Prochlorococcus marinus str. MIT 1214: one gene and its partner. Each later gene encodes a partner of the first gene's protein in a complex. Links are inferred from orthologs where the notes say so. Each region holds a gene or a part of one and is shown on either strand. Other genes may lie near its edges.

Region 1 (10,271 bases):
GTCTTCACTCCCAACCATAATCATAACTAGCTCGGAAATGGCTTGTGCTGCTGAAAGTGTTTCGATGTTTTTTCCAAGGTTCCCATAACTCTTAATAATCTTTATTTGTGTTACTCGTCTAAGATTTTTTTTGCCGATTATGTGTAAATCTAAAAAATTAAAAGGTGACGTTGCCCCCAGTCTACTTTTGGGTTTTCTTGCTCCTGGTATAGCAAGACGAGATATTCCATTTTCTTCACTAAGTATGGTTAAAAGCCTGTCATTCTCACCAAGAGGACCAACTTTTAAAGACAGTCCTTTCATTCTTTGATTCAAACTCATTCTTCCTTTTTCTTCTGTTCTTCGGCAATTTCAAAACCAAAACTTGTACCAATATATGTTGATCCTGCTTCAATGATTTCTATTGCTTGATCAAAAGTTTTAATACCTCCAACAGTTTTAATTGAGCAGCGATTTTTAACAATTTTAGAGATATGATTAGTTTGATTCTTGGTGATAGATGGACCAAACCCATTACCTATTTGAATCCCAATTGCCCCCGCATCAATTAAAGCATCTATTGCTATGGAAAGTTTTGATGAATTTAAGAGTGTATTTGCATCAATGATTACTCTTACTGGAATACCAAGCTCACTTATTTGATTGATTTCCTCAGCAAAAAGTTCGACATTTCCTTCTTTTAATGCAAAATAATTTGGGACAAGATCTAACTCTTCTGCTCCTTTCTCGATAGCATACTCGGCTTCTTTTAGTTTGTTGAAAGTTGGGATAAACCCAAAAGGGAAGGCAATTACTGAGATTAATTTTGTAGTACTTTTGATCCCTAACCTTTCACGTGTAAATGGTAAATGGGAAAGGCTGGTGCATAAACCTGCAAAGCCATTTTGCTTGGATGCATCACAAATTTGAACAAGCATTTCTTTATCGATATGAGGATTTAAGACTGCTTGATAAATCACATTAGAAATATTGGCATGAGCTTCTTCCAACCTGTGTTTACTCATTTGACTTATGTAGTATTTATATTTTTTCTTGGATTACGCCATATCCTCCGTGATTTCTCTTGTATATGACTCGCAAAGCTGATCCTTTTTCCTCTCTAAATAAATAGAAGTCATGATCAATTAGGTCTAATTGTACTCTTGCTTGCTCAATGCTCATAGGATCCATATCAAAATATTTGCGTCTTACTCCTGGGCTAGGTAGATGTGGTTCTTTACCTTCAATTAGTGAATGATCTGAGGAAGAAAAATTTTGAGTTTCTTCGTTTTGGACTGATTTCGTCGACTGATTATTATGAACATTGTGACTGCTATGTCGCTCTTTGTACTTACGTAATTGTCGTGCAAGTTTATTTGCTACCAGGTCGATGCTTGCATAAAGATTTTCACTTCTTTCTTGGGCTCTTATCACTGTTCCGTTTGCAAAAACAGTCACCTCTGCTGTCTGTTGCGGCACGCGAGGATTTCGAGCGACTGAGAGGTGGACATCAGCTTCTTGAACCATTTCTTGAAAATTGTGAGTTGCTTTATCAATTTTTGTTTTGGTGTAATCACGAAGTGATGGAGTTAATTCAAGATTGCGTCCATGAATAAGAAGCTTCATTCTGTTTCGCCTGAATCAGGGCCTAATAGCAACTTAGATCTAACCCCTCAATTTGCACAATTTTCTTCCGCTTTTCTTTTTGAACCTAAAAATATTGTGCCATTTGAGACTGCCTTAGGTTGGCAGAAGAATTTTCAGAAAAGTCTTATTGAGGAACCGTTTTCACCACAAGCAGTATGGTTGCTTGAACATTTTTCTTGCTTCACTATTGGTCGGGGTAGCGACAAAAAACATTTGTTATTCGAAGAAAATAAATCTCCTTTCCCTGTTTTTAGTATTGAGAGAGGAGGTGAAGTCACGCATCACATGCCTGGTCAGATCGTTGGATACCTGGTTTTAAATTTGAGTCTTCATAAAAAAGATCTATCTTGGTATTTGAGAGAATTGGAACAAGTGCTGATTGACGTTCTTGACTTGTTGGGAATAGAGGGGAAGAGGGTAGATGGCTTAACAGGTGTTTGGTGTGAAGATAAAAAGGTTGGTTCAATAGGAATTGGTTGCAAAAGATGGGTGACTCAACATGGATTTTCCCTAAATGTAGATTGCGATCTTATTGGCTTTGAGAAGATAATTCCTTGTGGACTGGATAAAGTGAAATTAGGTAAATTGAGTGATTGGATACCTGGCATCAAAGTCTGTGACGTTAAGCCTCTTTTAAGGGAATCTGTGAAAAGACGTTTTAAATTGCACTGGGAAAACATATAAATTGACCTTTCAGCATTACTAAAAAAATAAAAAATTATTTTTTGGCTATGACAAAAACCAAACTTAAAGATGCTTTAGCTTTTTGGATTCCAAATAGTAAAGAAGAAAAAGCAATTAATAGAAGATCTCATCTTGAGAAGATCACTCAAGTCGATGAGATTTGGGAACTATTAAAAGTTCAGTTGGGCGATGTATTAGCAGTTGATTCACCGCATACTTTTCACCAAGACAGTTTTACATATGAAGAACTTGCTGAAAATATTTCTAAGGCAGCATTTGCCTTTACTCAGATCGGGGTAGGACCTGATGATGTGGTTGCTCTTTTTGCAGAAAATAGTCCAAGATGGCTTATTGCAGACCAAGGTCTTATGCGAATAGGAGCAGCAGACTCTGTAAGAGGTGCTACTGCTCCGCCAAGTGAGCTTAGATATATTCTTGAGGATTCAAATGCGATTGGATTGATCGTTCAAAACTTCGATGTATGGGAGAGACTTTCTCTTAATGATGATCAAATAAATAATTTGAAATTTGTTCTTCAACTTGAGGGTAAAGCTAGTGAAGGCGTTCTTGAATGGGAGAGTTTTTTGAAGAAAGGGTTGAATAAAGAAAATGTAAGTAACCGGGAGAAAATAATTGAGAGGAAACCAACAAGAATAGCTACCATTCTATACACTTCTGGAACGACAGGTAAACCAAAAGGCGTTCCACTAACACACTCTAATTTATTACATCAAATTAGGTCTCTTGCCTGCGTAGCAAACCCTTCTCCTGGGGCCCCAGTCTTAAGTGTTTTACCCATTTGGCATTCATATGAACGTAGTGCGGAATATTATTTTTTTTCTTGTGGTTGTACTCAAAGTTATACATCAATAAGGCATCTAAAGGAAGATTTGCCAAGGGTTAAGCCAATAGTAATGGCAACAGTTCCAAGGCTTTGGGAATCAATAAAGTTAGGTTTTGAGGACGCTGTTGAGAAAATGCCAAGGCTGAGAAAGATTTTGATAAAAGGTGCGATTTCTAATAGTAAGGCATATAAATTGGCAAGAAGAAAATTTTATTCTTTAACTATTAATAGTGTTTCTAATTTAGAACAAACCATCTCTCTTATAGAGATTCTAATACGGTATCCAATTCATAGAATTTCTTCTATTTACTTATGGCCAAAAATCCTTACCAAGATTTGTGGAGGAAGATTGAGATTCCCAATTAGTGGTGGAGGTGCAATTGCTCCGCATATTGATTCTTTCTTTGAAGCTTTAGGTGTTGAATTATTAGTTGGTTATGGTTTGACGGAGACTAGTCCAGTCCTCACTTGTAGAAGACCTTGGAGAAATATACGTGGAGGTGCAGGTCAACCATTACCAGAGACTGAGATAAAGATTGTAGATCCAGAAACTTTCCAAATAAAAAAGCTGCGTCAAAAAGGTTTGGTTCTTGCTCGTGGTCCTCAAATTATGGCTGGTTATTTAGGAAAACGATCAGAATCGAAGAAGGTTTTAGATGCTGGCGGCTGGTTTAATACTGGAGATTTAGGGATGTTGCTTGCTGATGGATCCTTAATCCTGACTGGAAGAGCAAAAGATATGATTGTGCTAAGTAGTGGAGAAAATATTGAGCCTGGTCCTTTGGAGGAATGCTTAATTGCAAGTCCATTGATTGAGCAAGCTTTGCTACTGGGTCAAGATCAAAAACATCTTGCTGCTTTGATTGTTCCAAGAATTGATTACGTCAAAGCATGGCAGGCAGAAAGAGGTGTGAAGGCACAAGTTGTTCTTGGACTATCCCCTGAAAATCATGAATTAAGACAATCTCTAAGATTGGAAATGAATAAAGTTCTTGCAAATCGTTTTGCATCTCGAAGAGAAGAGAGATTATTTGAAATTGCTTTAGTAGAGCCATTTACAATAGAAAATGGCTTGTTAACGCAAACTCTTAAGCAAAAACGTGAAAAAATTATTCAACGTGATTTAAAACTTATAAATGAAATATATGGTTTGTAATTTGTTTGTTTGGCCAATTAAATTGACCAATACTATCTTTTACTGAGAGCCTATGGATCTAATCATAATTTATTGATCAGGTGGACTCAATTTCTATAAAACGTTCAATAACGGTCAGAGCAGTTGTAACACCTTCATGGAAAGAGGAGGCTGAGCGCGAATTAAGTAATGCAATTTCAGCAATAGATCAGCAACTTGGTGAATTAGAAAAAGAAGGACAACAAATTGTTGATGGTATTAGACGTCAGAGCTCTAATCCCCTTGATCCAAGAGTTCAAGAGCAAGTGGCTCAAGTTCAGACTCAAGTTGCTTCTAAGAGATCAGAATTTGAAGAACAAAAAAGAAATCTTCTGTTACAGCAATCTCAAGTTCGTGAGTTAGAGATGGAACAAATCGTTGAGCAAGGACAAATTGACAGTTTTTGCGATTTAAAAGTTGGTGATAACTTAGTCAGAAAAATGGGTGTGAGTATTTTGGTACGAGATGGCGTAGTAGAGGCAATTGATCAAGTTTGAAATCTGGTCGAACTACATTTGATCCAATAAACAATTTTTGATATTAAGAAGAAATCCACATAAAAAAACCTATCGTTGTAAGGACACTCATGTAGAACTAACATTGGTATGTATTGATACTTGCAAAGCTTCTAGATAGAAAATTTTGAAGCCTTGCTACAAACTCTCCATAAAGGAAATAGGAACAAATTATGGCCACTCATGACATTTTTATGCCTGCTTTAAGTTCAACAATGACCGAGGGCAAAATAGTTGAGTGGCTAAAAAAACCTGGAGATAAAGTTGAGAGAGGTGAGTCAGTTTTAGTTGTTGAGTCAGATAAAGCTGATATGGATGTTGAGTCTTTCCAAGATGGCTTTCTTGCATCGATTGTGATGCCTGCTGGTAGCTCTGCACCTGTTGGAGAGACAATTGGATTGATTGTTGAGACAGCAGATGAGATCGCAGCGGCTCAAGCCAACGCACCTTCTCCTTCCCCTCAATCAGCTAGTCAAGAAAAAGAGAATTCATCGACTCAAGTTCAAGAAAAACATGCCTCTGTTGACTCTCCTAAAGCAAAAGTAATTACAGAGGAACCTCCTGCACCTCTTGTCTCAGAATCCACTGTAAATCAGGATCAGTTTTTAAATAATGGTCGCATAGTCGCTTCCCCAAGAGCTAAAAAACTTGCTTCTCAAATGGGAGTAGATTTGGCAACTGTTAGGGGCTCAGGACCTCATGGACGTATACAAGCTGAGGATATTCAAAGTGCAAAAGGGCAACCCATAAGCGTTCCTTGGATTGCTGAAAGTAATGCTCCAGCGAAAATTGTTTCTGACGTGCCTCGGATAGAAAAAAAATCTGTTGACTCTGGTAAGCCACCTGCTCCAGGAAAAAGTTTTGGATCCAGAGGGGAAACAATTGCATTCAACACTCTTCAACAAGCTGTAAATCGGAACATGGAGGAAAGTTTAAATACTCCTTGTTTCAGAGTCGGATACTCAATTCTTACTGATGAATTGGATGATCTTTATAAACAAGTTAAACCTAATGGAGTAACTATGACTGCTTTACTTGCTAAAGCAGTTGGCTTAACCCTCGCTAGGCACCCCCAGGTTAATGCAGCTTTTAGTTCTGAGGGGATTGCCTATCCTTCACAAATAAATGTAGCCGTTGCGGTTGCAATGGAGGATGGAGGCTTGATAACTCCAGTGCTGCAAAATGCTGATACGACCAGTCTTGCTGATTTATCCCTACAGTGGGCTGATCTTGTTAAGCGTGCGAGGAATAAGCAATTAGAACCTCAAGAATATAGCAGTGGTACGTTTACACTCTCGAATCTAGGTATGTTTGGTGTGGATCGTTTTGATGCGATTCTGCCCCCAGGCACTGGAGCAATTTTAGCGGTAGGAGCTTCCTTGTCTAAAGTTGTTGCTTCTAAAGATGGTTCGATTTCAATCAAGAAACAGATGCAAGTAAATCTTACCGCTGATCACAGAGTGATCTATGGAGCTGATGGAGCACTATTTCTGAAGGATTTGGCATACTTAATCGAAAAGAAACCTTATAGCCTCTCGTCTTGAGATTTAATTAGTCGAACCACAAGTGATTTTTTCTTACTTTAATCTGATTTGATGTGTTAGATCAAAAAGATAGTCTTTTAAGCTCATATAACTATGATTTACCAAATGATTTAATTGCACAATCACCTATCAAGAGTAGGCATGATGCTAAATTGATGATTGTTAAAGATGGCCTAGGTGATTCTTTAAACCTTGTGCATGCAAAGGTATGGGACATAAAGGATATCTTGAAGACTGGTGATCTTTTAGTTGTTAATAATACGCGAGTTGTTAAAGCAAGATTGAAAATTCGGTTATCAAGAGGAGGTTTAGGTGAATTATTGCTAATGGAACCGAGGGGTAATGGCCGATGGCTTTGTCTTGCTCGTCCTGCTAGACGTATGAGAGGAGGTGATCAATTATGCTTGGATACGTCACCAGATAATTCTTTAATCTTAAAAGTTATTGATAAGGATGAGAGAACAGGCGGAAGAATTATTCAATTTTCAAATGAGTTTACTAGTTGGATGGAGATGGAAAATTTACTTGATTTATGTGGAGAAGTCCCATTGCCTCCATATATAGATAAGGATAAATCTAGTGGTCATGAGGAAAGCTATCAGACTAGATTTGCTTCGAAACCAGGAGCTATCGCTGCTCCCACAGCGGGATTACATCTAAGTGATGAACTTATAGAAAATTTAAAAATCAGAGGTATTAGAATTGCACAAATTACTTTGCATGTCGGCTTAGGAACTTTTAGACCATTAGAGAAAGAAGATCTATCTCATTTGCATTTACATAGTGAGTGGATAGAGGTTACTGAAGAGGCCATCAAAGCTATAACTAATTGCAAGGAGGATGGGGGGAAAGTCTTTGCTGTTGGTACTACAAGTGTGAGAGCCCTTGAGGCTGCTTACCTCTCAGGAAGAGGAACTTTGAAGCCGTATGAGGGCAAAGTGGATTTAGTAATTAAACCAGGATTTAAATTTTCCGTCATTGATGGATTGCTCACTAATTTCCACTTACCTAAAAGTTCCCTATTACTTTTAGTTAGCGCTCTAATTGGTCGAAAACGTCTGTTGAAACTTTATAAACATGCTATTTCTAACAAATATCGATTTTTCTCTTATGGAGACGCGATGTTGATAACTCCGGAGTCAGTTATATAAACTCAAAAGTCAAGCTAATGATGGATCTTTAATAACGCCTGTAGGAACATTCTCAAACATTACGGATGAGATATATCTTTCGGCAAGGTCAGGTAGAACTACAACGATTGTCTTTCCTGAAAACTCTTCTTTTTCGGCCAGTCTTAAGGCCACAGCTGCAGCGGCACCACATGATATGCCAACTAGTAGACCTTCTTCTTGTGCTAAACGTAATGCCATTGCAATAGACTCATCATTAGAGACTTGCTCAACTTGATCGACTACGGATAAGTCAAGATTCTTAGGAATAAATCCAGCTCCAATGCCTTGAATTTTGTGAGGGCCGGGTTTTACTTCTTCTCCATTGAGAGTTTGTGTTATTACTGGGCTATGAGTGGGCTCTACGGCAACAGATAATAATGAATGATTTTTTTCTTGCTTTATGAAGCGAGAAACACCTGTTATTGTTCCACCAGTCCCGACGCCGGAGACTAAAACATCAATTTGACCATCGGTATCATCCCAAATTTCAGGACCTGTTGTTTTGAAATGTATTTCTGGATTAGCTGGATTATCAAATTGTCCTGGCATGAAGTATTTTTGAGGGTCGCTATCTGCTATTTCCTTAGCTTTCGCAATGGCGCCAGGCATTCCTTTTGCTGCTTCAGTAAGTATTAATTCAGCACCAAGAACGGCCATCATTCTCCGACGTTCAATTGACATGGACTCAGGCATTGTGAGAATTAACTTGTAACCTCGAGCAGCAGCTGTATAAGCAAGGGCTATACCAGTATTTCCAGATGTTGGTTCAATAATGACTTTATCTTTATTGAGTAAACCTTTCTTCTCAGCATCCCAGATCATATTCGCTCCAATTCTACATTTGACGCTGTAGGCAGGGTTACGGCCTTCTATTTTTGCAAGTACTGTTGCTTTTGCTTTTTTTGTAATCGAATTGAGCTTAACTAATGGTGTACGACCAATAGCAAAACTATTGTCTTCATAGATTCTGGACATTTTTTAAATGACTTAATTAACTAATACTCTAAATCTATATAAGAATTTCGGTAATTGGTTATTTAGATAATCTTTATTAGTTTTTTTTTTATATTACTGAATTAAATCTTGACCATAATTCATCTTCATTTTCTAGCCCTACTGACACTCTTAATAAGTGTTCTGAGACGCCACAGCTTTCAGCCCATTTCAATTCTTTAAAGTGAGCCAACTGAACATATGGACAAACCAATGTAAAATTTGTACCTAAACTTGGTCCTTTGTTTACTCTTAATGAATCATAAACTCTTTTTGATTCTTCAATCCCCCCTTTAAGTTCAAAAGATAATAGACATCCAAAACCTCCTCCTTTCTTTAATAATGAATTAAAATTTTTACAATGTTGAGGATGTAAAACCTTTGAAACTTCTTTTTTTGTTTCTAATTTTTCTTTCAGCTTTAAGCAAGAAGTATTTAACCTTTTTAAACGATCCTTTATGTCTCTACTAGTTAACTCCAACTCAATAGCATCTGAATCAGACAGTGTAGATAATGAAACTTTAGGAATTATCTCAGTTAATTCTTTTTTCCATTTAGAGTATGGGCTAATAACAGAGCTGCCAGCAAGAATATCTCCTCTTCCAGCAAAACTTTTTGTAAGAGAACTAAAAATTACATCTGCGTAAGGAGTTAGGTGAACATTTATAGATGATCCGATTGTATCGTCAACAATGACAGGGATATTTTTATCTTTAGCTAATTTTGAAATAGAGATGAGGTCAACACATTGCAATAAAGGGTTGCTTGGTATTTCTATGATTAACGCGGCTGGATTCTTTTTCTCGATCTCCTCTTTTATATGACTTAATTTGGTTTGTACAATGAGATCACTCCCGTGGAAAATAATCTGAGGTAGCTTGAGTACGTCAACATATGGGAAGCCTATTTGAAGTGTCGAAGAAGCTCCTTTGATACAATATATCGCTGAAAGAATAGTCGTTAAGGCAGCCATGCCTGAACGATGTAGTCGTATGAGGCTATTATCGCAATCATATATATTCGCTAAGCGTTTAATAAGTTTGCCTCGAGCGTAATGCCCATCTGAAGCGGAGGGCATTCTCTCTCTCCCAAGGGCAATTGCAGCTTCACGTGATGACAATCCAAGACCAGTGTGTTGCCAGAAGGCTTTTGCTGAAGGAGTACTTCTTTGGTCAACAATTAGGAATGAAATACCAAGAAACTCTTTTATTTTTGAAGAACAATCAGAAAATTTTCGATGACAATATTTTTGAGCACTCAAGGCAGAAGCTCTATTGGGATAGGGCCAACTACTTTGCTGTGATTCACCATGAAATCCAAGTGATTTACGAGCCACCTCCGCAACAAAAGGGTTAAAACCAAATCTAGGATAAATTGCTTTTAATGAATCTATACAGGCTGGAACCTTCTCTTCGTAGGCGATTACATCTTCCCATCTGGGTAAAGCAACAGATACGGCATGTGGCCTATTCGGTAGAGGCTCTCCTAAATCTTTAGCACTCCAGCAAGGATCAGTAAGCAAATTTCTTTCAGTCAAGAGATGTTTCCCAAGGCTTGATTTAAATCAGCACTCAAGTCCTTAATATCTTCACATCCGATGGAAAATCGAATAAGTGAATCAGTAATTCCAATCTTTAATTTGGTTTCTTTGGGAACTGATGCGTGTGTCATTGTTGCTGGGTGGCAAACAAGGCTTTCAATTCCGCCGAGACTTTCTGC
Region 2 (10,331 bases), 920 kb from region 1 along the record:
TTGCTTTGATAAGGATTTGATTAATGCTTTATCACTGTGACCTAGTGAACAAGTTGCAATGCCAGCGACAGCATCAAGATATTTTCTGCCTTTTTTGTCCCACACCCATGAGCCTTTACCCCTGATGAGTTCTAAGGGAAAACGATTATAAGTTTTCATCAATGAAGTGGGAGCGGTCGGACTTGAACCGACAAACCCGAAGGTGCCGCATTTTGAGTGCGGTGCGTCTACCAATTCCACCACGCTCCCATATGTTTATTTTATGTCAAAAATAGCAAAAATATGAAACTAAGCTGCATTTTTTTGTGTATCAATATTGTCTTCACTAATTATTTTGTTAGAGAAAGAACTATGAGATGTTGTTTGATTAAATTTTCTAGAAATAATAGAACCTGCATTAGTTAATTTGTCTTCTAATTTTTCATAGCCTCTATCTAAGTGTTCGAGGCCCGTGAAAATACTATTTCCTTTGGCAGCGAGGCATGCAAGGATAATGGCAGCAGAAGAACGTAAATCTCCTCCCTCTACATTTGAACCTATAAGTTCTTTTACTCCTTTGATATGAGCAGTATTGTTTTCTAGATAGATACAGGCACCCATTTTATTTAGCTCAAAAACATGTTGCATTCTCTTCTCAAAAACTCTTTCTTTGATTTTGCTTGAACCTTTAGCTGTGGCCATTAATGACATAAATGGAGCCTGAAGATCAGTTGGAAAGCCAGGGAATGGACTTGTCGTTATATCAACTCCTGAGATCTCTCTTGGAATGATTTTTAAATGATGATTGCCATGATGAGATATTGAACAGCCACATTCTTGTAATTTTGAAATAACAGCGCTCAAATGATGAGGGATTACTGGACCAATAATGAGAGGCGATCGTGTTATTGCTGCAGCAATAAGAAAAGTTCCTGCTTCTATCCTGTCTGGGATAACACAATGAGAAGTTCCTCTTAAAGATTCCACCCCAATGATTGTGATTCTTTTTGTTCCAGCCCCAAAAACCTTTGCTCCCATTGAATTAAGCATTTTTGCAAGATCCTGGATCTCTGGTTCTCTCGCTGGATTGGATATAGTTGTTTTGCCTAAAGCTAAGCAAGAAGCCATCAAGATGGTTTCCGTAGCTCCAACGCTGGGATATTTAAGAGTAATATTTGATCCATGTAATCTTTTGTTTTTGGTTGAAACTTTAGCTTTTACAACATCATTTATAACTTCAACTTCTGCTCCTAAAGCTTTTAGACCATTGATATGTTCATCAACAGGTCTTGCTCCAATATTGCAACCACCAGGCAAAGGAATTTTTGCTTCTCCAAGTCTTGTAAGTAGGGGGCCAACACAGAAAAAACTTGCTCTTAAGCTATGAACTAGTTGATAGGGTAATTCAACGTTATGAATGGACTCTGAATTAATCTCGATAGAATTATTTGTTTTAGTTAACTTTGCACCCAAATTACGAAGAATCTCTGACATGACTTCAATGTCCGTAAGTTGCGGGATATTTTTAATCAGGAGTTGTTCTTTAGTAAGAAGAGACGCAGCCATTAAAGCTAGCGAAGAATTTTTCGCACCACTAACTTTTAAAACCCCACTAAGCGGACGCCCTCCTTTCACCTCTAGATGTGGCGGAATAATATTCCTCTTCATTGTCGCCACACTACTCATATTGGAGCGAACTGCTTACCCAGCCATAATGCCAAGTGGATTTAAAATAGTCCAGTCAACCTTATTGAAAATTGATGGGTTCAAATTAAATATTGATAATGTTGAAAGTTTGAATAGAATTTTTAATATAGTTTTTATTGAATTTAATAAGAAAATTCAGTGGCTATTTCAATGAAAGAAACTTTTCTGCTTTTCAAAAATTAAATAATTTGAGGTTAGAAAATTAATAATTCATATTCGCCATTGATTACAAGTAAAAGAAACCCTTTGGTTAGAAAACTAAGGGGTCTTTTGAAAAAAACTGGCCGTGAAGAGCATTCTTCTCTTTTGCTTGAGGGTTCTCATTTGTTAGAAGAGGCTTTGAAAACAAATTTCTTGCCAACAGAAGTTTTTGCAACTCCTCAATGGTGTGAGGAGCATGAGGAGATTTTTAAAAAAATAGCTTCAAGATCTTTATTAACCCTAGTAAGTACTAAAGTTTTAGAAGCATCTTTGTCTACAGTGACACCTGATGGTGTCGCAGCGATATTCCCAATACCAGGGTTGCCAAAACCGGGGAAAGCCCCAAAACACATTTTGGCTTTAGATAGGATTCAAGATCCTGGCAATATGGGAAATTTATTCCGATCAGCCCTTGCTGGTGAATATGAAGTTATATGGTTGGCTTCTGGAGCAGATCCCCTAAATCAAAAGGTTTTAAGATCTTCAGCCGGCTCAGTTCTTCATGTGCCTTTTGAACGGATTGGAGATTCAACTTCTTCAAGTATTGAAATGCTTGTTTCAAAACTCAATATTGCAATCGATGATAAATACCAAGTAGTAGGAACAATTTCACCGAATAAAATTACTGATAAGAAAGTGAAACCTTATTGGGAATTAGACTGGGATCTCCCTACAGTATTGGTTCTTGGTAATGAAGGCTCAGGTGTTCATTCTTCAATTGAAGCCTGTTGTTCAGACTTTGTTACGTTGCCTCATAGCTCATTAGTTGATTCACTAAATGTGGCATCTGCGGCAGTTCCTCTCTTGTTGGAGCGACAAAGAGTAAAAATGGTTAAGGGTATTCAAAAAAAACCGTGAGTGAAATTTCTTTTGACTTTGACTTAATTGTTGTCGGAGCTGGATATGGAGGTTTTGATGCTGCTAAACATGCAGCAGAGGCTGGTTTGAAAGTGGCGATTGTCGAATCAAGAGATATGGGTGGAACCTGCGTCAACAGAGGCTGTGTCCCGTCTAAAGCATTGCTAGCTGCCAGTGGTAAAGTTCGTGAACTTGCAAATGTTCCTCATCTTGCTGAATTTGGGATACATTCCGCTCCAGTTAGATTTGAACGTAAAAAAATTGCTGAACATGCAAAAAACTTAGTTGAGACAATTCGAAAAAATCTAACTAAAACATTAGAAAGATCGGGTGTTGAGATACTTAGAGGAGAAGGACGTTTAGAAGGCAATCAAAAGGTCGGTTTAAGAGAAACAAATGGAGTTGATAGAATCTTTTCCGCCAGAGATATCATCTTGGCTACAGGCTCAGACCCTTTCGTACCGCCTGGAATTGAAATTGATGGACGAACTGTTTTTACAAGTGATGAGGCTATTAATTTAGAGTGGTTGCCAAGATGGATTGCAATAATTGGTAGTGGCTATATAGGTTTGGAATTCGCTGATATTTATACAGCTTTAGGTTGTGAGGTAACCATGATTGAAGCTCTTGATAAAGTAATGCCAACTTTTGATCCCGATATCACGAAAATTGCTTCACGAAATTTAATTGATAAAAGAGACATTGAAACTCGAGCTGGAGTATTCGCTACTAAAGTTAAGCCAGGTTGTCCCGTCGAGGTCGAGCTTACAGATGCAAAGAATCGAGAAGTAATTGAGGAGTTACAGGTTGACGCTGTTTTGGTCGCAACAGGTCGAGTACCGTCGACTAAAAATCTAAATCTACAATCCGTTGGAGTTGAAACAACGAGAGGTTTTATTCCAATTGATGATCAGATGAGAGTATTGGTAAATGAAAAACCAATTCCTAATCTATGGGCAGTTGGAGATGTTACAGGTAAGTTGATGTTGGCCCATACCGCTGCAGCGCAGGGGAGTATTGCTGTAGAGAATATTTTAGGAAAAGTAATAGAAATTGACTACAGAAGTATTCCTGCAGCGACTTTTACTCACCCTGAGATAAGTTCCGTTGGACTTTCGGAAGAAGAAGCAAAAGATCTAGCGAAAAATGAAGGCTTTGAACTTGGAATTGTTAGAAGTTATTTTAAAGCTAACTCTAAGGCCTTGGCTGAATTAGAAAGTGATGGAATTATGAAGTTGATTTTTAATAAAGATACAGGAGAGGTCCTTGGGGCACATATTTATGGATTACATGCGGCTGATCTGATACAAGAAGTTTCTAATGCAATTTCGAGAAGACAGCGAGTCAATGACTTAGCAAAAGAAGTTCATACGCATCCAACATTAAGCGAAGTTGTAGAGGTTGCCTATAAACAGGCATCTTTACAAATAAAGAAGTAGTAAATCAAATTTTATTTTATAGATCATTACTTATTTAAATTATGGAAATTAGAAGAAGACCTCCTAATCCAAGCATAAAAGTAGCTAATTTAGAGTATGCAATCCCTCACCCCGATTCAAAACCTAAAAATATTTTGGAGGAAATTGTTTGGGAAAAACATCTAGAAGTGGAGATTGCAAGAAAAAAAGTTTCGCTTGAAGATTTAAAGAAAAAGATTAAGGATTTACCCAAAACAAAAAATTTTATAGATGCATTAAGAAATAGTAATTCGAAACCAGCACTAATCTCAGAAATAAAAAAAGCTAGTCCAAGTAGAGGGATAATTAGAGAGGACTTTGACGCGATAATGATAGGTAAAATGTATCAAGATGGAGGTGCTAATTGTATATCAGTCTTAACAGATAAAAAATTTTTTCAAGGAGGTTTTGATGTCTTAGTTGAGGTTAGAAAGGAAATCACAATCCCAATCCTCTGCAAGGATTTTATTCTTTATCCCTATCAGCTTTACCAAGCAAGAGCTGCTGGCGCTGATGCGGCACTTTTGATAGCCGCAATCCTGACTGATTCTGATTTAAAGTACTTATCTAAGGTTGCGGAACATTTGGGACTAGCAATATTAGTAGAGGTTCATGACTCAGAAGAACTTGAAAGAGTTCTAAATATTAATGTATTTAAGTTAATAGGTATTAATAATAGAAATTTAAAGAGTTTTAAAACTGATCTTGAAGTCACAAAGAAGTTGGCTAAGAATTATGCTAACCAAATCAAGGAAAATTCTATTACTTTGGTAAGCGAGTCAGGTTTATTTACTCGTGAGGATTTAGATTTAGTAAAGAGTTATGGGGCGGACGCTGTTTTAGTTGGTGAATCTCTTATGTCACAGCAAGATATATTAGGTGGAGTTAAAAAATTAATTGGTAAGTTATAAATTAAGTCAAATATCTATACCAATCTCTTAAATCTATTTAGAGAAAATTTTGTCTACTTTCCCAATGATTAAATCTAATTCAATTAAACCCAATTCTCGACTGTCAGTGCTTGCTAAGGAGTTATCTCCCCTTAAATCAAATTTGTTTTGATAAATGCTATAAATTCTTTTAATTATTAACTTGTTTTTTATTTTTGGATGAGAGGCAACAACGATATCGCCAATCTCCAACTTAATATTTTTTTGGTTTAACTTTTTATATGTTACTAAATCTCCCTCTTTGAGAGTTCTTTCCATAGAACTACCGACAACACGTAAATATTGTCGGTAACCGATTATTAAAGTAAATAAAGTAAATAAGTCTGGCTTGTGAAGAGGACTTTTATCAGCTTGCGGTAACCCAGCTATCATTTCTTCCTTTTGAAGACCAAAACATAGAGTGAATCTTTTGCACAGCTGCTAATAATTCTTCTGCTTTTGTTTGATCAATATTTACCTTGCATGCACTACAAAGCTTTGCTGCTTTCCAAAAAGTGTCATGAAGATCTGGATATGTAGCTAGGTGTTCAGGCTTAAAATAATCAGTCCAGAGGATTAGAAGTTCTTTTTTGGCCTTTTGTGATTCTTCTTCCTTAATCGCAACGAAGCGAGAAAAAGTGTTGTTATAAGCTGAAATGGAAGCTTGATCGTTACCAGCTGGAGCTAGAGCAATAAGTTTTTTCGTCATAGATAAAACTGCCTCAGCAGCAACTCTTGCAGAAGCAGGGTCATATACACCGCAAGGTCCGTCACAGTGAGCGTGAACAGATTTTGCTGGAAGCTTGTTAAAGATTGATTTAATTGTTTTGCGCAACATCTGAAAATAATTTGTGAACATTTTTTTTTACATTAATGGCGTTTGTCAACAAACGCCATAACTTTTTCTAGAGCTTTCTGAATAATTTAAGAAATTCACTTAACACCCAATAATTCAACTTCAAAAGTTAAAACTGAATTAGGGGGGATTGGACCTATTCCTCTACTGCCATACCCCAATTCTGGTGGGATGACTAATTTCCTTTTACCTCCAACTTTCATTCCTGCGACTCCTTCATCCCAACCCTTTATCACCATCCCTGCACCTAAAGAAAATTCAAAAGGACCTCTTCCATAACTGCTGTCAAATTCTTTCCCATCATCAAGAGTACCCTTGTAATTTACTGAGACACTTGTTCCTGGGGTGGCTTCTTGACCATCACCTAAAACTAATTCAGTAATTTTCAGACCACTTGAAGTTACTTGAGATGCTCCTATCTCAGCTCCTCCTAGAGGAGCGCTACTTGCATTGGTTTTATCTGAAGCCATAGTAAAAAGTGATGGATTTGGGTCTTCTGGGTCTAATTCAAATGGATTAGTTACAGATTCGCTGGTTTTTGTGGATTGCCTTACATCCGCTTGGATTGGTTGGACTATTTGTAAGGCATTCGTTGGAGTCGGCGAGATGATTTGGCTGATCACTGCAATCATCAAGCAGCTAAGGCAAACAGAAAAGCTAATTAAGATTTCTCTCACAGCAATATTAAGCAGTCGGAAATATTCTTACAGATTAATACCCAAATGACATCTATTTAAAAGATAACTAACCAGGGAGTATGAATTTTGCTGGTGTATATTTTATTAAATTAGATTTATGAATAATATCTATTCTCTTTTTATTAAAGCTTTTGCTGGTGGAGCTCTAGCAGGAATATCCCTTGCTGAAGGCAATTATTTCTTCATGCTTTTGGGAATATCTTTACTTTGGCCGGCTAGTAAGAATCCATGGGGGGGCTTTTGTTGGGGCGCGATGGCTATTTTATGGAGTCATAAGTGGTTGTTATCTTTGCATCCACTCAGTTGGGTAGGGATAAACTCAAATTTAAGCTTGCCTATTACAATTTTTATATGGCTTTTTTGTGGAGCCTTTGGAGGGACTCTGGTTTTGAGTTGGTCAGTTTTAAGGGGGGTTTTGGCTCCTGGAAGACTGCAGTTTTCTAAATTAGAAAATAAGTTTATTTATGCCGTCTTATTATCAACAATATGGGGTCTGACTGAAGAAATCCTATCTAGAGGCCCTTTGTTTTGGATGGGTGTAGGGCCAAGTTTATTACCACAAGATAGATATTTGGCTGGATTAGCAAGATGGATAGGTTCGGGCGGCTTGGCCTCTATCCATCTTTTAGCTGGATGGTGGATTTGGCAACTTTCAATTGCTTTTCAAGCTAGAAAAAAACTCAAGAAATTGATTATTCTTGGTGTTGCATATTTTTCGGTAGCTCATTTAATTGGATTTATCTTGTTGTTGGATTCTCCAATTGATTCGGCAGAACAGGTTGCGATGTGGCAAACAAATATGCCAATAAGACAAAAATTTAGTCAGGAAGAAATAAATGCTTTGCCTTCAAAAGTAAATAGAGCTTTAACTGATGCGGTTGAAATGAAGGCATCTTTTTTAATTGCTCCAGAGGGAACGTTGCCTTTGGATAGAACAAAGATTCGAGATTTTCCTATTAAATTTCTCTCTGGAGGTTTCAGGAAAATAAATGGTTCTCTACGAAGTTCAATATTGGTTTTTAATCCTGGTGATGAGTCTTTTTCAGGTGTGTTGGACAAATCTAGATTAGTTCCTCTGGGCGAATGGATTCCTGCATTGCCTAATTTTATGAAAAATGGCCTTTCTGCAGTAGGTGGAATTGAAAGTGGGAATCCATCAAGATTTCTTGATTGGGAGGGCCCATCTTTTGCAGGTGCTATTTGTTATGAATTGAGTAATGGAAAAGCTATAGCTAAAGCAGTAAATCAAGGAGCTAAATGGATTTTAGTGATTGCAAATTTAGATCCCTATCCTATTTCTTTGCAAAGACAATTTTTATCTATTGCTCAATTAAGGAGTATTGAAACATCAAAAAATTTAATATCTGTCTCCAATACTGGGCCAACATCTTTGATTAAAAGTAATGGAAGAATTGATACCCTCCTTAAATCAAATAAAGAACTTGTTCAACTCGTTGACCTTGAATTAAATAGAAAGAAAACATTGTATACATTAACCTCTGACCTGCCTTTAATCACAGTTATTTTTGTAAGTTTAATATGCATTTTGCGATTACATAAGTATAATTTATATTAAGACTCTTTCGAAATAATTCCTCCTCCTAATACATAATCACCCTTATAAAATACTGCTGCTTGTCCAGGAGTAATTGAAAATTGATCTTCCTCAAAATGAATATGACATTTATAACAATAATTTCCTTTAGTACTTTCAATAATTGGTATTAACTTTGCTTTCACTGCTCTGCTTCTGTATCTGATTTGGACCTCAACTTCTATTGATTTTTTAGGCGCTTCAATTGATACCCAATTTATATCTTTGACAATACACTCTGACTTGCCAGAATCTTCTCTTGGGGCAACAATAACCCTGTTGAAAGAGGCATCAATTTCAACAACATGTAGAGGAACTTCCCATGCAATACCTAATCCCTTTCGTTGTCCTATCGTGAAATGCTGAATTCCATTATGGGAACCTATAATCTTCCCATTTTTAAGGACAATTTCTCCTTCCTTTTTGGGTAGATACTTATCAATAAAAGCATTCATTGATCCGTAATGTTCAGCAAGACAAAGGTCTTGACTTTCTGGCTTTTCAGCAGTTTTTAGTGAATGTTTAAAAGCTTCGATTCGTGTTATCTCTTTGGTTAATTCTCCAAGAGGAAAGATTGTTTTCCCTAAGATTTCTTGTGGGAGATCATATAAAAAATAGCTTTGATCTTTATTGAGATCTTTACCTCTTAAAAGCTTATGTCTTTTAATTCCATCACTCGGAAGATCATTTCTGTCGAAAGATTCATTTGAATATCTAATCCTTGCGTAATGCCCTGTAGCGATCTTTTCGATATTTTTATTTTCTTTAACCCATTTCAGCATTTCTGAGAATTTCACTGATTTATTGCAGCGAGAGCAGGGTAAAGGAGTAATTCCTTCTTCATATCCTTTTACGACATTATTGATTATTTCTTTTTGGAAAATTTCTTTTGAATCGACTATGTGATGCTCGATTCCTAGTTGATCACATATCCCTGCGGCATCAATTAATCCATCTGAGCAGCAAGACCCTTTACCTTTCATTAGCCACAAAGTTAATCCCACTACATCCCACCCAGCCTCACAGAGAAGAGCAGCCGTTAGGGAGCTATCTACGCCCCCGGAAAGTCCCACTACAACTGAATGATTCCCAGAAAATGCTTGCAGTCTTTTTAATGTTTTTGCGACTGTTTCTTCTGAAGTCAAATGATTTAAAACTTTTTTTGTTTCTCTTGTTTCCACATTCATGGGCATTGATAGTAGCTTCTATTCATAGTTGGTTTGGATGCTTTTTGATTTTGAATTGGCCTCAATTTGATTCGGAACATTTAATGGTTTCTTCTGAGCAGATGCAAAACATAGAAAAAGAAATGTTTTCTATGGGTATGCCTGTTGAAGCTCTGATGGAAAAAGTAGGGATTGGTATCTCTACATGGATATTAGACAGACAAGGATTGGTTGAAAATGGTGCAATCGTTTTGGTAGGGCCAGGGCACAACGGAGGAGATGGGCTTGTTGTTGCAAGAGAACTTTATATGGCAGGCGTTGATATCTCTATTTGGTGTCCATTCCCATTGAAAAAAGAATTAACACAAAAACATTTCGATTATGCAATTCGAATAGGAATTGAAAACTTGGAGCAAAAACCTGATTCGAATTCTGATTCATTATGGATTGAGGCATTATTTGGATTAGGTCAATCAAGAATTATTTCTGATGAAATAGTTCATTTATTGAATACGAAGAAGAAATCTAGTCCTGATAAATTAATTAGTATTGATGTTCCCGCTGGATTAGACTCAGACAATGGATTTACAGTATCAAATACATCATGCAAAGCTAATTACACACTATCTTTAGGCCTTTTTAAGACTGGGCTGATTCAAGATTCAGCTATTGATTTTGTGGGAGATATAAAGAGAGTAGATATCGGGATCCCAGATAAGATTTTGGCTGATCTTCCTGAAAACCAGCCTCTGAGGATTTCGTTTTCAGATTTATCTACTTTCGTTTGGCCTAAGCCAAGTAAAAGTAAAAGTAAATATCAGAGAGGAAGAGTTCTGGTGATTGCAGGAAGTGAGAAATACAGAGGAGCAGCATCCCTTGCTTTGAA

What was found.
Region 2: the proteins of O5639_RS09785 (region 1) and lpdA are in contact, whole or in part, in a crystal structure (PDB 1EBD), measured with the Geobacillus stearothermophilus proteins. The link is inferred for Prochlorococcus marinus str. MIT 1214 from one-to-one orthologs. Residues at the interface, in WP_033016211.1 of Geobacillus stearothermophilus: Ile130, Ala131, Met132, Pro133, Arg136, Arg140, Glu141, Asn155, Arg157; in WP_049624544.1 of Geobacillus stearothermophilus: Pro340, Ser341, Asp344, Tyr345, Arg403, Asp406, Val408, Glu431, Ala432, Gly433, Asp438.

The regions. Positions count from the first base shown.
Region 1 is NZ_CP114777.1:1,774,423-1,784,693, forward strand. Bases 4,263-7,201 are described here. They hold O5639_RS09785 (dihydrolipoamide acetyltransferase family protein), read left to right. Parts: upstream 4,263-5,016; coding sequence 5,017-6,387; downstream 6,388-7,201. Other genes in these bases: O5639_RS09775 (AMP-binding protein), read left to right, coding at 4,263-4,310; O5639_RS09780 (YlqD family protein), read left to right, coding at 4,391-4,825; queA (tRNA preQ1(34) S-adenosylmethionine ribosyltransferase-isomerase QueA), read left to right, coding at 6,441-7,201. Also shown: DNA repair protein RecO, read right to left, coding at 1-321; O5639_RS09760 (2-deoxyribose-5-phosphate aldolase), read right to left, coding at 318-1,004; hpf (ribosome hibernation-promoting factor, HPF/YfiA family), read right to left, coding at 1,021-1,605; lipoyl(octanoyl) transferase LipB, read left to right, coding at 1,588-2,310; more of O5639_RS09775, read left to right, coding at 2,358-4,262; more of queA, read left to right, coding at 7,202-7,538; cysK (cysteine synthase A), read right to left, coding at 7,548-8,534; O5639_RS09800 (PLP-dependent transferase), read right to left, coding at 8,623-10,089; O5639_RS09805 (trans-sulfuration enzyme family protein), read right to left, coding at 10,086-10,271.
Region 2 is NZ_CP114777.1:856,020-866,350, reverse strand. The notes cover bases 1,964-4,962. They hold lpdA (dihydrolipoyl dehydrogenase), read left to right. Parts: upstream 1,964-2,741; coding sequence 2,742-4,184; downstream 4,185-4,962. Other genes in these bases: trpC (indole-3-glycerol phosphate synthase TrpC), read left to right, coding at 4,226-4,962; O5639_RS05055 (TrmH family RNA methyltransferase), read left to right, coding at 1,964-2,745. Also shown: O5639_RS05070 (aspartate aminotransferase family protein), read right to left, coding at 1-159; murA (UDP-N-acetylglucosamine 1-carboxyvinyltransferase), read right to left, coding at 289-1,665; more of O5639_RS05055, read left to right, coding at 1,909-1,963; more of trpC, read left to right, coding at 4,963-5,113; sodX (nickel-type superoxide dismutase maturation protease), read right to left, coding at 5,147-5,524; sodN (superoxide dismutase, Ni), read right to left, coding at 5,499-5,990; O5639_RS05030 (FKBP-type peptidyl-prolyl cis-trans isomerase), read right to left, coding at 6,065-6,619; O5639_RS05025 (apolipoprotein N-acyltransferase), read left to right, coding at 6,783-8,261; tRNA 2-thiouridine(34) synthase MnmA, read right to left, coding at 8,258-9,472; O5639_RS05015 (NAD(P)H-hydrate dehydratase), read left to right, coding at 9,472-10,331. UniProt on the Escherichia coli protein: Lipoamide dehydrogenase is a component of the glycine cleavage system as well as of the alpha-ketoacid dehydrogenase complexes.